DNA from 4 places in the Teredinibacter franksiae genome. Region 2 is predicted to be linked to each of the others. Evidence: predicted binding sites of a transcription regulator. Region 2 holds the regulator's gene; each other region holds the start of a gene.
The links. The regulator sigma-54, encoded in region 2, starts transcription at its own class of promoters, with help from an activator protein. The targets are predictions, from matches to a motif close to TGGCACANNNNTTGCNNT.

Region 1 (3,904 bases), 2.7 Mb from region 2:
AACTTCTACTTCATATTGCTGTACATTATTCAGCGCCGCCATTGCGGTACCTAATCGCTGAACTTCTTTTGGGCCCATGTGCCGTAATATTTCAGCGGCGCTTTTTTCGCCAAGGGTCATCAATAAAATGGCCGCCTGATCTACCCGGTTTAAACTAACCGTTGGTTTGCCATCCTGATCAGTCGCTGGAGGGTTTGCCACGCTTATTCCTCATTTATCCAACGCTTGATAACTTGGGCGACACGCCCGGCATCTTCTGCCACCAAGCCTTTTACCGCGTTCAATTGTTGTTCATAGCTTTCTTCCGGGCTAGGCAGCGCTAATGCGTCACCACCGGTAAGCGTTACGGTCTCATCCGAAAGTGAATCGAAAGAGTCAATTCCCGCGGCCTGCAGAGCGGCAATTTCTTTTGCTTCGTCATCCGCTTTGGATTTCGCCCCTGCCCCTGCCAAACTTTTTAATACCGGCCTTAACAAACCTGTTATAAGCACCAATATTATCAATACCCCCGCCGCTTGTTTCGCTACCTGTTTAAACCAGTCGGATTCCCAGATGGGCAACTCTTCCATCGCATCCACTTTAGGCAGCGGAATAAAAGCCTCATTCAATATATTGACACTGTCACCACGAGCGGCCGAAAAGCCCACCGCGTTTCGAACAAGTATAGACAACCTCTCCAACTCAACATCCGTCCATCGAACAGGATTCACTTCGCCTGTTGCGGCATCAAGCACTTTTTTATCATCAATCACCACCGCTACCGTTAACCGGCGCAATCGTCCTTTTTCATGTTTGGTATAACTAACCGTTCTGTCCAGCTCGTAATTCTTGGTTGACTGGGTACGGCGATTGCTGGGTGGTGGCGCGTCCTCACCTTCGTTTCTGTTGTTAGCCACTTCGGGCGCCGCGCCAGCGGCTGGGGGCTGATTGGTAAGAGCCCCAGGTATGCCCCCACCTCCCGCCGCCCCAATGCGTTGTTCGTCCACCGACTGCTCGCTACGAATCGCCGGCAAATCAGGATTATAGGACTCTTCAGCCTGCTCAATTTCAGTAAAATCAATATCAGCAGCAACTTCGGTTTTAAAATTGGCATCACCTAAAATTGGCGATAGCAAACGCCGAATACGCAACACAACATCGCCTTCAATTTTACGGGTGTAATCGATGTGCTGAGCGGCAACCACAAGCTTCTCATCTTCGGCACCAACCGAAAGTAAGCTTCCTTTTTGATCAACAATAGTGACATTCTCCACATCCAGCTCAGGAATACTGGAGGCGACTAAGTTAGCAATGCCACGAACTTGCTTGGGCTGAATAGGTCGGCCGGGAAACAGGTCTAAAAACACCGAAGCGCTGGGCTCTCTGCCGTCGCGAATAAATACCGTTCGTTTAGGTATAGCTAAATGCACTCTTGCACCGCGCACAGAATTAATACTGCCAATAGTACGCGCCAACTCCCCCTCTAACCCGCGTCGATAACGCGTGGCCTCCATAAACTGACTGGTACCAAGCGGCTGCTCTTGATCCAACAATTCAAAACCAACTGACTTATCTCCCTGAATACCGTTTTCAGCAAGTACCAATCGTGCTTTATGTACTTTATCCACTGCGACCATAAGCGCACCGGTGGAGCCGTCAATTTTGTAGGGGATTTCATTAAAATCGAGTATTTGACCAACTTCGGATGAATCGAGGCGGTCGAGACTTCCATAAAGGGGCTTATAGTCTTCGCCCTGACTCCAAAGTACTACCGCAAAGCCGATGGCTACACTGGCCGCCAAGCCAATCATCAAACCTGCCTGACGGACAAGGTTTAGATTGTTAAAGCCTTCAATCAGCTCAGTAGTACCGCCGGCGCTGGCTGCTGCATTTGCCATAGTTCAGTGTCCAATGTTAATTTTTATGCACCCATCAACGATTTAGATGGGCATATTCATAACGTCGCGATAAGCCTCCACTAGCTTATTGCGCACCTGGACCATCGCATCGAAGGCCACTCCCGCTTTTTGTGATGCAATCATTACATCCGTTACGTCAATATTCTGATCTCCCCGCACATAGGCCTCAGCCATAGAACTTGAAGCTTGTTGAACGTCATTCACCTTGTTAACGGCCTGAGACATAATGTCGCCAAACTCGGGGCTCTTTACCTTACCCGACTCATACAACCCCTCGCCGCCGGTGATTCTATCCTTCGCAGCCAATCCATCCGGCCCACCAAACGCACTGGTTTGCTGCTTGATCGCTCGCATTTCCACTAACAGTCGATTAACGTCCATTCGGTCGTTCATGATCGCATCTCTAAATTGCCACGTATTACTTAAGGATTTAATGCCAGATTATTGTCGTTTGCGGAAGCGAAACGACTTTACAGTTAGAGAAAAAGCACAAACTGGGCCAAGGTTTGCCAAAGCGGCAATTTATTACCGCTTTCACCGGCACCGGAATTCTGGAGGAGTCAATAAAGGGTATTCTGATAAAGAAAAGCTGTAAGGGGAATGTATAAATGTAGAAAAGCCGAAACCATTCAGCTAAGAACAATCTCGGCTATACCTGTGCCCATACGAGTAACAAGCACATTAGCAATAGGCGCATAGATTTAAACACCGAGTGCTGCACCGGTTTGCTCCCGGTTTACCCTTAGTTTACTACCTGCGCCATGAGCTGACTTTGCTGCATAGTGTGCAAGCAACCGGCAACTCAAAAACTGATGATAAAAAACCGTTTAAATATCGAAATTAAATTCCCGCACTTCTCTTAGAAGGCGCATTTCTTCAATTTTATTTTCAAGCCTGCGACGTGCATCTGTATGAGCCTCCACGCCAGCAACGCCGTCACTGCCCAAGGTTTCTTCAACCTCTAGGGCATTTTCCAGAATAACATTGTTCAAGTCAGAAGAACTATCCAAAACCTCTATACCCATAAAGCAGACTCCCACATAGGTAAATTCAAATTAAAAAAGGAAATGAATGAATACTAACTGCGGCTATCCTCCACTTTAATTGTTACAGTTCAGTTACGACAATATGAATATTGACGATTCAAGTCGATAATACCAAAACTTTTTTATTTTGAAATGTTTTTTTACCGTCTATTAGGAATAAAATGGGTACATTAGATTTTTATGTCTTTCCGCTCTAAAAGGCGGCGGCCTCGAGCGAGTACCCCTCATCCCGTAGTCTCGCCAACTTGTAACGCAGCGTTCTCGGGCTAATACCCAAACGTTCTGCGGTCTGTTTCTTACTGCCTTTTTCTTGTCGTAGTGTTTGCAAAATAATTTCAAACTCACGTTTCATAAGATCTTTGTCAAGACGTGCAGAATCGTCTACTTGCTCGACTACCGCATGTTCAAACACACCCTCCGGAAGGGCCTCAGAAGCCGCCCGCAAAACAGTATTTTTGGTGTGCTCGGCGACCGCCTGGAAAAGCGAGGGCTTCTCACTATAGGCTGCAGTTTCCGCCAACCCAAGGTCGGCTGTGCGCAGGGTGTTACCAGGCTGTAGAATGAGTGCACGCTGCATAACATTGTCTAGCTCTCGTACATTACCCGGCCAGCTATAATCCTGCAAAAAATCTTTGGCATCCCCCGAAAGGCTGACGCCATTTCGATGTTGTTTAGCCGCATGACTCGCCAGTAAAGATTCCGCCAGCGGAATAATATCTTCTCTTCTATCACGCAACGGTGCCCACTGTAATGGCAGTACACTTAAGCGAAAATAGAGGTCTTCACGAAACTTTCCTTCCGCTACCAATAAACGCATATCCCGGTTAGATGTTGCAATAACACGTACATCCAAGCGTATGTTTTTTCGCCCCCCCAACCGCTCTACTTCACGCTCCTGCAGTACACGCAGTAGTTTTGCCTGTAAACCAAGGTCCATTTCAGAAATTTCGTCCAATAAAA
Region 2 (3,904 bases):
CTGCACCATGCCTACCCTAAGCGCCCAGCATCTGGCGAAAAGTTATAAAGGCCGAAAAGTTGTTATAGACGTATCCATCACCGTAGAAGATGGTCAAATCGTCGGCCTTTTGGGCCCGAACGGCGCCGGAAAAACCACCTGCTTTTACATGATTGCAGGCATCGTAAAAGCTGACAGAGGTGCAATATCAATAGCCGATAAAGATGTCACCCAAATGTCCATGCACGAGCGCGCTCGAGAAGGTCTTGGCTATCTACCTCAAGAGGCCTCGGTATTCCGCAAGCTGACAGTGGCCGACAACATTATGGCTATTCTAGAAACCCGTTCAGAGCTTAACCGCAAACAGCGTATTGCCGCCATGGAGCAATTACTTAACGAATTCCACATTCAACACATTCGTGACAGCCTGGGCATGGCGCTTTCTGGCGGTGAACGCAGGCGCGTTGAAATCGCCAGAGCCCTAGCCACAGAACCACAGTTCATCCTGCTTGACGAACCTTTTGCCGGCGTAGACCCCATCTCTGTCAGCGACATTAAGCAAATTGTTCAACACCTAAAAGGGCGCGGCATTGGCGTACTCATTACCGATCATAATGTACGAGAAACACTGGATATCTGTGAGAAGGCGTATATCGTTTCTGAGGGCCACATTATTGCCGAAGGTGCAGCAGCGGAAGTACTCAACAACCAGAAAGTACGAGAAGTGTACCTAGGTAAACATTTCACCCTATAATCCCCGAGATTTCCTTGACAACCCCCTTAAAATGGTCTTCAAACCGGCATATTCCTTGCTTTTAAAAACCATTGCGCGTCTCGAATACGAAGACTAAACTACGACTTGTAACCCTTTACTCACTACACGTTCGCAGTTCATCCTATGAAGCAATCTCTCCAGCTAAAACTGGGACAACAACTTACGATGACACCACAGTTGCAACAGGCCATTCGCCTACTGCAACTTTCGACGCTGGACCTGCAAGTCGAAATTCAAGAGGCGCTGGACTCCAATCCAATGCTCGAAACGTCGGACGATATAGAAGAGGCGCCAGCGACAAACGACGCGAACGAACAAGCACCGCCGGCAACAGACAACCAAAACACCTCGCAGGACACCGAAGCAGCTAATACCACGGCGAGCGCCGATGACACCAGCAGCGCGGAGGAATTTGCCGACAAGCCTGACGGTGACTGGAATGAAGACAGCATTCCAACAGACCTCGCGGTAGACACCAGCTGGGACGACATTTACGAACCTACGCCATCAGGTTCCGGCCTAGCTAAACCCGACAGCGAAGATTACGATTTTGAGTCCCGCCGGGGCACGTCCGAAACCTTGCAGGATCACCTGCACTGGCAACTCAACCTCACCCCCATGTCGGACCTCGACCGAGAAATTGCCGAAACCCTCATCGATGCCGTGCAGCCCAACGGTATTCTCGGGCAACCGCTTGAAGAGCTGTTCACCAGCCTGATGACACAGTATGAAGAACTCGAAGAAGATGAGATTCTCGCCGTACTTCATCGCGTGCAGCAGTTCGATCCTCCGGGCGTACTCAGCCAAGATATCCGCGAGTGCCTGCTTATCCAGCTGAACCAGCTAGGCGTTGAAGGCCCCGATATCAGCCATGCACGCGCACTGGTAAAAGACTACCTGAACCTGCTCGCAAGCCGCGACTTTAAGCAACTTATGCGCAAGCTTCGGCTCAAAGAGCCCGAACTGCAAGCGGCCATTAGTATCATCCAAGGGCTAAATCCACGCCCCGGAGAATCCATTGGCAGCGACGATACCGAATATGTAGTACCCGATGTATTTGTCAGCAAGGTCAATAATCGTTGGGTTGTGCAGCTTAACCCCGACATCGCCCCCAAGCTTCGCATTAACTCCGGCTATGCATCGATGGTAAAGCGTGCGGACTCCAGTGCCGACAACACTTTCCTGCGCGACAACCTACAGGAAGCTCGCTGGTTCTTAAAGAGCCTGCAAAGCCGTAACGAAACCCTGCTAAAAGTCTCCACCTGCATTGTCGAAAAACAACAGGGCTTTCTCGACTACGGCCCAGAAGCCATGAAGCCCATGGTGCTGCACGATGTTGCCGAAATAGTGGAAATGCACGAATCCACCATTTCTCGGGTAACCACACAAAAATACATGCACACCCCCCAGGGTATTTTCGAGCTGAAATACTTCTTTTCAAGTCATGTTGCCACCGATACCGGCGGAGAGTGTTCATCTACAGCCATTCGCGCCATCATTAAAAAATTGGTGGCCGCAGAGAATGCACGCAAACCCCTAAGCGACTCAAAAATCACAGGGCTACTGGGCGAGCAGGGAATCAAGGTGGCCCGACGCACAATTGCCAAGTACCGTGAATCGCTACACATACCACCTTCCAACGAACGAAAGCGGCTGGTGTAAAGCCATTTACCACACCTTGAATAAGTGATTAAATTTTTATTTACTCTTTTTTTGATTTCCCCAGCTCCCAACTCTTGGAAGATCACGGATTATTGGTAGAATGCGCGCCAATTCGATGAGTTGCTCAACAAAGCAATCGCTTTGCACAAAAGACTTAAACCTCATCTAATATTAATACGGACATCACCGGCAATCGAATCACCATGCAGATTTCGTCACTCCTTTCCGAAGATCGCTGCAAAGCCGCCACAAGCGACAGCAGCAAAAAACGCCTGCTAGAAAATCTCGCTGGCATTTTTGCCCACGCCATTGAAGGTACCAACGAGACAGCGCTTTTTCAGAGCCTCGTTTCAAGGGAACGCTTGGGTTCAACCGGTATCGGCCAGGGTATTGCTATACCCCACTGCCGATTTGCCACCGGGGGTGAAACCCTATGCGCCTGTATTACCCTCGAGCAGCCCATCGACTTCGACGCCGTAGACGGTGAGCCCGTGGACCTAGTATTTGCCATGCTGGTGCCCGAGAACGCTGAAGACGCCCACCTGCAAACCCTCTCGAGCCTTGCCGAAAACCTGCAAGACCCAAGCTACGCAAAGCGCCTGAGGGCCTGTCACAACAATCAAGAATTGTTTCGTATCGCTTCTGGTGTAAACTAAAAACTGAGCCCAAGCCTATGGCTCAGCCCGTCGGGTCTAAGCGCTCCGAAGAGCGCACCAGTATTACACTTACCCAGCGAACAACTTTCCCGGAAGAATTTTATGCGCCTGCTTATCATCAGTGGAAGATCTGGATCCGGTAAAACGTCGGCCCTACACCTGCTTGAAGACGAAGGCTACACCTGTATCGACAACCTACCGGTTAACTTGTTACCGGCCCTTATCGAGCAAATAGCCGCCGCACCCAACGCCGATAGCCAGCGCTTTGCCATCGGCATTGACGCACGCAATATCTATAGCGACCTCGGCAAGCTCGGCGAACTTATTGCCAGCGCCCCTATCGACCGCAAACAGTACCAGATCGTATTTCTCGATAGCTCGCGTGAAATGCTGCTTAAACGCTTTTCCGAAACACGGCGTCGCCACCCTCTTTCCGACGAGTTTATTGGCCTTAACGAAGCTATCGAGAAAGAGAAAGCTATACTTCAACCCATGGCCGCAGCGGCAGACTTTACCATTGACACCTCTCACCTCAGCCTGCACGAACTGCGCAGTTCCATCAAACATCTGGTGGTAGGTAAAAACGGTAAAGGCGTAGCACTCATGTTTAAATCCTTCGGTTATAAATACGGTGTGCCCGTAGATGTTGACTTTATCTTCGATGTTCGCTGCCTGCCCAACCCCTTCTGGAGCACCCAACTGCGCGACCACACTGGGCTTGAACCTCAGGTTATTGAGTTTCTCGGCGGCCAGCAGGAGGTCGAAGAGATGTTTGCCGACATTCTTGGTTTTATTAAAAAATGGATTCCAAAGTTCGAAAGCAATAACCGCA
Region 3 (3,904 bases), 110 kb from region 2:
GGGGTGAACCCCCAAGCGTGCGGCTGCACTTTGTATTACGCCCCGGCTTTTGAAAATCTCTTTATAGTTCACCAGCGGGTTGAAGGCGATACTTGAAAATGGCGTGCGGGTAGACTGTGAGGCTGATCCAACGTCGTCGATAGCAAAGTTACTGGAACTGCCAGACCCGGGCAGAACCACACTTAAGGCGCTTGCGTAAACGGGGGATTTACTGAGATAGGCGACCACTAGCCCAGCCACGATGAGGGTCGCAAGCAGGGATACCCATAGGTATTTGTATTGACGAAAGCGGCGGCTAAATCGGCCTTGGTGTGTTGCTAGTACGGGAAGCGTATTCATCGTTTAGCCCTCTAAAACATCAGTAGGATCGGGGAGATGATCTCGCTGACACTGCGGGCAATATCCCGTAGGTTTGAAGCGTCCGAGTCATAACAGGCGATGGCGTCATTGGGCATCAGATGAGGATTAATGTCCTCGCGGTGAGGAAATCGCAGAAGAGATTCGACCGAACGTTCAATGACCTGCATTTGATCGGTGATGGGGTTTTTACTGGAGAGCACTATTTTACGTGGCGCGTTAACAAACTGGGTGCCGCCCACGCAGTTTGCAGAAACGGCGGCTTGAAGAAGGGTTGAGCCGTAGGGCAAGTTACTGCTGTAGCGACCAATCGCTGCGCCTGAATTATCGTTCGCGGGTTGGGTTAAGTTAGACATAAATACGCGAAAGCCACGTGGTGTAACCTGCGAGGGGCGTGCGAGACTGGATTGAAAGCAACCGGTGGTGGGCACAATGATTTGATCGCCGTCTACTAGCGCTACGTCTTGCACGGGTTTGCCCTGCATAACACCGGAGAGGTCCAGCTCAACCTGCCAGCCACGGCGTAACAAGATCACTTGATCTAGTTTGGCATCCGGACGAATACCGGAAGCCGCACGAATAGCTTCTACAATCGAACGCTTAGCGGCAAAATCGCCAATAGCGCTGAGGCGTTCACTGACAATGCTTTCTTGGCTATTCTCGTTAATGGTGACTCGGCCAGGGTTAAATACCGCACCGCTCACACCAATGTTCACCGGTGCCCAGTGTTTTACTCGAACGCTGGCTCGGGCTGCAGTGGGCCGAAAAATTTCTGCGCGAACCAGTGCCATCTCAATTTTTTCAGCGAGCTGTTGAACGGTAAGGCCGGCGGAGGCAATGGGTAAAAGCAGGGGTATATGCAGGGAGCCATCGGGGTTTAAAACATATTCGTTATTAAAGCCCTCACCGTTTTCGATTTGTACTTCCAGCATGTCCCCGGGGCTGAGGGGTATACCACGATTAAAAGCATAGCTGGGAGGCGTGGCGAATTTGGATTTCTGAGACGGATCTAACGCGTGGTCTGCTCGAAAATGTGCTGTTCTATAGTTATCGCCTGAATCTTCGCAATTCAGGTTAGAGGCGAACACGTGGCGTTGACTTCCGTCATGGGCAACATGGTGACCGCTATCGCCCGACTGGCCATAAAATTCACCATCGGCATCTACGGGGGATCTTAAGGCGTGGTGCTGCGTACACGCGGTGGTAAACAGGCAGCTAACCAAGAAGACTGACTTTAGAATAGATGAAGATAGCATAGTGACCTCGCAACATTTTCTTTAATATTGCATGGGTCGTGCCATATCTTAAGTTATTGATTTACATAGTAAAATGTATGTCGAGCGAAAATTTGAAGATGCATATTCGTAATCTGCAAATAGCTAAATTGCGCAATTTGCACTTTGCAAAAACGTGAGAGGCTGATGTGTAGTGGCTTTTTTAGTGTTGGCGGCGAAAATGACGTTGCACTGTTGGTGTGGCGCATTCACAGAAGCCTGCATTTTTTAGATGAGAGATCACCATGACCCGTAATAGTAAGCGAAATATAGACGTCTATACGCACCATGTTATGAGCGCTATTGACCCTGAGGTTACTAAAACTTTAAATCTTGTTCAGTTGCGCGCAATTCGCACGGCGGTTAGTGCAAATGCGCCTTTTCGTCAGCATGCCATCGATATTCGAGGAGTGTTACCGCTGTATTTTCTAAAACTCTATTTTGTTATTTTGATGGGCAAAGACCGCAGGTTGGACACCCGAGCAAAGGAACAAAAAAGGATGGTGCACATGCAGGGGCTCAGCACTTTTGTATTTGCGTACTTTATGCTGGCGGCGGCCGTGCCGATATTGTTAATAATTGTATATGGTATAAAAAGTATTTTAGGTGTTGATCTGTTCCCAGATCAACACCTGTTTGATTTTTTTAAGGATCTTTAGGGTACTCTTAGTACGCACCGCGACCACTTATCACCGCGGGCAAGGTTTTCAACAAAATATTAATATCCAGTAAAAGGCTTTTACTGGTTACGTAACGGAGGTCCAGATCAATCTGCTGTTCGAATGTAGTGTCGGCCCGGCCAGATACCTGCCATAAACCGGTCAAGCCCGGCGTTACCTGCAATCGCCGTCGAGCTTTATAATCGTATACCGCAACTTCCTGTGGCAGTGCGGGACGAGGACCAACCAAGGCCATCTCACCTTTCACTACATTCAATAATTGCGGTAGTTCGTCTATGGACAGTTTGCGAATAATTTGACCAATGGGAGTAACACGGGGATCGCTAAAATGTTTTTTGCACACACCCTCACGATCACTCTGCTTATTCTGTACTTCGATATGACTGGGATGATCTGCACCATACATAGAGCGAAATTTATATAACTTAAATTCCTCACCATTTTTACCCACTCTTTGTTGGCAGAAAATTGCCGAACCTTTACTTTCCAAACGTATCGCCAAGCACACGAGCAGTAATATGGGGGAAAGCACAACAAGCCCTGCGGCGGCGGCAGTACGCTGAATACTTGGAGATAAACCGGGCTGACCGGGGGCAAACCAAGGGTGCTGAGAGAATGAAGAAATAAATTTTGAGAACGCAGATGGCTGATAATTTAACATGGCTGTAACTCCAATAAAGGCTTTCGACTTAAGTCTAAAAAATATGGGGTTGTTGATCTTGCTAGTGGCTAGTTGGGCGGTTATAAAAAGCCAAACGCAGTAGGTAAAGGGGGTTGCCCATTACGTAGCGGTTAAACTTTGCTCGTGGTTCCATCAGTAGGCGAAAAATCCATTCCATACCTATCTCGCGCATCCACGGTGGTGCTCTGCGAATATTGCCAGAGTAGAAATCGAACAATCCGCCCACCGCGATAATGGTTCGGATGTTGAGTTGATGTTGATGACTTTCCACCCACTGCTCCTGAACGGGGGAGCCCATTGCCACTAGGCAAATATCGGCACCGGAGGCATTTATCATGTCGATGACTTCATCAGAATGATTTTTGTCGAAATACCCGTGATGAATACCGGCGATATCTAGCTGGGGCCACTGTTGTTGAAGATTTTTTGCGGCTTTTTCGGCTACTCCAGGTGCTGATCCGAGCATGAATATCGACAGTTTTCTTTTTGAAGCGCCTTTACAAATATGGGGTAAAAGATCCGTACCATTTACATTTTCACGCAGTTTTACACCCATTCGGCGGGCACCCAAGCGAACACCGGATCCGTCTGCCAATACCATGTCGGCATTGTTCAATGCTGAAGTAAAGGCATTATTCCTTACGGCTATATTTACTGAATTTACGTTAACGAAAAATACTGATCGGCAAGTTTCTTTCGGCGCAGAAAGAATAGTGTCTACAGCACTCTTGGCTGTGGCGTTATGGATTTTTATGCCAAACAGGTTGAACGTTGATGGTGTGGGTAAAGCGTTACCTTGGTAGATCGCATGGCAAAGCAATGTTTTAGCCATAATGGATAAATTAAAATGGAAGCTGTTGTGGCTCTCGTGAAAGCGGATCGTTTCACCATGAGTCATTTCAATATTACCA
Region 4 (3,904 bases), on a different contig from region 2:
TATCCGAACCCAGATCCCGCTGCACCTGAACCGCGCGCTCGGGGTCGAGGAAGACCTCGCTGCCATCAATAGGCGAGCGAAACTTAACACCTGCTTCGGTAATTTTTCGAATATCACCCAGGCTGAAAACCTGAAAACCACCGCTATCGGTAAGTATTGGCCCATGCCACTGCATAAAATCATGCAAATCACCGTGGGCCTTTATAACCTCAGTACCGGGGCGCAGCATCAAGTGGAAGGTGTTCCCCAAAATAATCTCGGCACCCACGGCCTGAATATCCCGTGGCAGCATACCTTTTACCGTGCCGTAAGTGCCCACAGGCATAAACGCCGGCGTTTCAACGTTCCCGCGCGGAAACTTCAACCGACCGCGACGGGCTTTACCGTCCGAGTTATCTAATTCAAATTGCATGAAGGTGTCTGTCATAACGAGGTACTGGGAGTATGTGTATCAGGAGAATTGCCAACGCTTTCGTCAGCCGCACTGGGGTTGCGAGAAATAAACATCGCATCACCGTAGCTGAAGAAGCGGTAGGCCCGTGTAACGGCTTGGTCGTATGCCCGCATCGTATTGCTATACCCTGCAAACGCCGACACCAGCATCATCAGTGTCGATTCGGGCAAATGGAAATTGGTTAAAAGCGCATCCACTACCCGAAATTGGTAACCCGGATAAATAAAAATATTGGTATCGCCCTGAAAAGGCTCAATCTCTTCCCCTGCAGCGGCCGTTTCTAAACAGCGAACACTGGTAGTACCCACAGCAATTACCCGCTTGCCCGCCGCTTTAGTCGATTTTACCTGCTCACAAAGCTCAGACGACAAAGCCATCACCTCCGAGTGCATTTCGTGCTGCAGAATATTGTCTACACGTACCGGTTGAAAGGTACCCGCGCCAACGTGAAGGGTCACAAAGGCTATCTGTACACCCTTTTCGGTTAACTGCTGCAGCAAGGCTTCGTCAAAGTGCAGGCCAGCGGTTGGTGCAGCTACCGCACCTTCATTTTTGCCGTATACGGTTTGGTAGCGCTCCTTATCGGTATCATCGTCCGGCCTATCGATATACGGGGGCAAAGGCATATGCCCTAGGCGGTCGAGAAGCGCTAAAACTGGAGAACTATCAGGGAAAATAAGCTCGAACAACGGCCCCTTTCGCCCTGCCACCGTTAGCGTTGTTCCGTCTTCCAATATAATGACAGAACCCGCCTGCGGCGACTTACTGGAACGGATATGGGCGAGCACCCGCTCACGGGACAACACCCGTTCCACCAAAATCTCCAGTTTTCCACCGGTTTCTTTCTGACCGAATAACCGAGCCGGAATAACCCGCGTATCGTTAAACACCATCAGGTCGCCTTCATCTACCAGCTGGAGAATATCAGCAAACGTTCCATCCCCTAACGCACCGGATTCACCGTTAAGCGACAACAAACGACTACCACGGCGTTCGGCCGCAGGTTGGCGGGCAATAAGTTTATCTGGGAGGTCGTAGAAAAAATCTTGGCGGCGCATGGCGAAATAATAATCAGACGTGTAAGTTGGAGGGCCGCAAGGTTAATAGAATTTCGGTCGATTTTCCATGTTTCAAACAACCGGAAATGGTTGACCCAACAAAAAGCACTGTTATAATCTCGCGCCTCAGACGGTTTGGCTAGAAAAGCCCGGCCGCGATGCAATATCGAATTAAATGCCAGCGTGATGGAATTGGTAGACATAGGGGATTCAAAATCCCCCGTCCTCACGGACGTGGCGGTTCAAGTCCGCCCGCTGGTACCAAATTTTTCCCTTTATATATCAACAAGTTAGCGGCTCAGCCCGCCAACCGTCAACAACGCCCTTCTCCCCAAAACAGACCAAATATCGCCAAAGTGTCTACGCATTTTTTTTATCGCACTTAATCTTCACTTCTTTTCTGCTTTGTTCATTATGTGAAATAGGGATAGAGGGCAATGCTCAAACACCGTAAGGCCTGCCGTAAAATCCCAATTTCAGTGGTCGCTAAAACGTGCTTGCGCCGCAGGGGGGGGAGGAGTGCTTTTATTGAGGGTTTTGGGTGGGTTTGAATAAACATGAATTTAAAACGTAAGGCCTGACCACGGTCATTTCGTTCAACACATCGCCGTATGTTTCTACAGCGATGTGTTTAATGACTAAAATATTACGCTTTTTTACGACTAAACCCGAGGCCAATAATACCAAGACACAAAAGCACTAAGGACGAAGGTTCGGGAACAGGAACCGAGTTAATGCTAAATTGAAGAGCAGACCCTGCCAAGAAGCCACCAGACGCCATATCCAAAGTGATGCTATTCGCATCAAAACTAAAGTTATCGACAATTCCACCGCTGAAGCCATCGTTGGATAAAAGCGAAAAATCAGTAATAATTTCATCAAAATCGCTAAACACATAATCACCAAACCCGCCCCAGCCCAAACTGGAGGAACTTGATGTTATGGTCAGTATGTCGTCAGAAAAATCAAAGCTCAAATAACCGTGAGTACCAATAAACTCAACACCTGCGCCCACGGTTGCTGAGCCAGGGTTAAGGCTGACTCCCGAGGCTGAAATAGTGTCGCCCATTAAGCCAGCATGAGCAGGTATGGCTAACAACACAAGAAGCATTGACGCAATAACTGATTGCACTGCAGATTTTCGGGTAAGCATAATAATCTCCAAATTAAATAATTTTATTATTCGCTCAACCCATGGCAATTTTCGCGCCAACACCTTTTTTTATTATAAAATCAATACGTTAGCCTTACATCTTCCCCCACGCCGATTGTTGTGGCGCGTATTCCGTAAACTGTACCGACGCTTTCAACCTTAGCATCCACCTCCTTACCCCTTAATTTTTTAGACGTTTGGCTAAGCCGCTCGAGAATGTTGCACTTACCCCTTGATGTAAAAACCAAGAATGGCACACGAGGACACCCACTCACCATGATTTGAAAATGGATGGTTCTAGGTGCTATTCAAACAGAATCACAAAATGTATCACCAGCCGTTAAGGCATTATTAACGGCAAAAGGGAAAGTGGTTTTCGGACACCCACACCAATACTTGGGCGCCCATTTGTGGCACACAGGTAACGAGGGAAAATATCAACAACCTAGCCTACAAACCCACTAACTATTCGGCTGTACTTTTTCTTAATATGGCTGTCTTATTTATTTCCGCTGTCTTATTTATTTCCGTTATTTATTTCCGAGCTTCATTGCTTACCTACAACGGCATTTCTTGAGGGTTATAGACCCGGTATAGGGTACAAATAGCGATTAGAACGTTTTAAAAAATCAGCGTATCACCAGTAACAATTCAAACCTCGCACATTGAAATTGTGCGGGGGTTTTTTGTCTAAGCCTGATCTAATCTTGCCTGTTTTTCTTGCTGCTGCCGCTGCTGCTGCCGCTGCTGCTGCCGCTGCTGCTGCCGCTGCCGCTAAACGGGCATTTTGGGGTATGCAACCTATACAATCAGAGTCTAAGCACTTAACATGAAGAATGAATAACGTTTCAAGCATATGAGGCTTAAAGAATGACAAGAAAAGATTACCGTAAGTTTTTAAGGGGAATTCTAGCAATAACCATTGGCCTAATGGCCGTAAGTGCTTTTGCCGCGCCAAAGCCGAACATCCTGGTGATTTGGGGCGACGATATAGGCATGTACAATATTAGTGCCTATAACCACGGCATGATGGGCTACAAAACCCCTAACATTGACCGCATCGCCAAAGAAGGCGCACTGTTTACAGATCATTACGCCCAGCAAACATGTACAGCAGGCCGCGCGTCCTTTGTGCTAGGCCAACACCCCTTTCGTACAGGCTTGCTTACCATTGGTATGCCAGGCTCAGAGCATGGTATTCCAGACTGGGCACCAACCATTGCTGATCTATTAAAAGAA

Region 1: a site for sigma-54 is predicted at 2,383-2,400, ahead of fliE (flagellar hook-basal body complex protein FliE). Genes of this name have one in related genera too.
Region 3: a site for sigma-54 is predicted at 1,640-1,657, ahead of H5336_RS14175 (polysaccharide biosynthesis/export family protein). Genes of this name have one in related genera too.
Region 4: a site for sigma-54 is predicted at 2,707-2,724, ahead of H5336_RS21060 (PEP-CTERM sorting domain-containing protein). Genes of this name have one in related genera too.

Annotation. Positions count from the first base shown of each region.
Region 1 covers NZ_JACJUV010000001.1:747,058-750,961, forward strand. Annotated here, with positions in the region: gene fliG (flagellar motor switch protein FliG) at 1-201, opposite strand, end outside; gene fliF (flagellar basal-body MS-ring/collar protein FliF) at 204-1,877, opposite strand; gene fliE (flagellar hook-basal body complex protein FliE) at 1,920-2,291, opposite strand; gene H5336_RS02975 (hypothetical protein) at 2,726-2,923, opposite strand; gene H5336_RS02980 (sigma-54-dependent transcriptional regulator) at 3,138-3,904, opposite strand, start outside.
Region 2 covers NZ_JACJUV010000001.1:3,445,446-3,449,349, reverse strand. Annotated here, with positions in the region: gene lptB (LPS export ABC transporter ATP-binding protein) at 8-733, shown strand; gene H5336_RS14700 (RNA polymerase factor sigma-54) at 878-2,416, shown strand; gene H5336_RS14695 (PTS sugar transporter subunit IIA) at 2,620-3,072, shown strand; gene rapZ (RNase adapter RapZ) at 3,175-3,904, shown strand, end outside.
Region 3 covers NZ_JACJUV010000001.1:3,335,480-3,339,383, forward strand. Annotated here, with positions in the region: gene H5336_RS14170 (GumC family protein) at 1-339, opposite strand, end outside; gene H5336_RS14175 (polysaccharide biosynthesis/export family protein) at 351-1,613, opposite strand; gene H5336_RS14180 (hypothetical protein) at 1,877-2,290, shown strand; gene H5336_RS14185 (sugar transferase) at 2,298-2,972, opposite strand; gene H5336_RS14190 (WecB/TagA/CpsF family glycosyltransferase) at 3,034-3,904, opposite strand, start outside.
Region 4 covers NZ_JACJUV010000008.1:302,483-306,386, forward strand. Annotated here, with positions in the region: gene tgt (tRNA guanosine(34) transglycosylase Tgt) at 1-412, opposite strand, end outside; gene queA (tRNA preQ1(34) S-adenosylmethionine ribosyltransferase-isomerase QueA) at 424-1,512, opposite strand; tRNA gene H5336_RS21055 (tRNA-Leu) at 1,690-1,776, shown strand; gene H5336_RS21060 (PEP-CTERM sorting domain-containing protein) at 2,159-2,665, opposite strand; gene H5336_RS21065 (arylsulfatase) at 3,536-3,904, shown strand, end outside.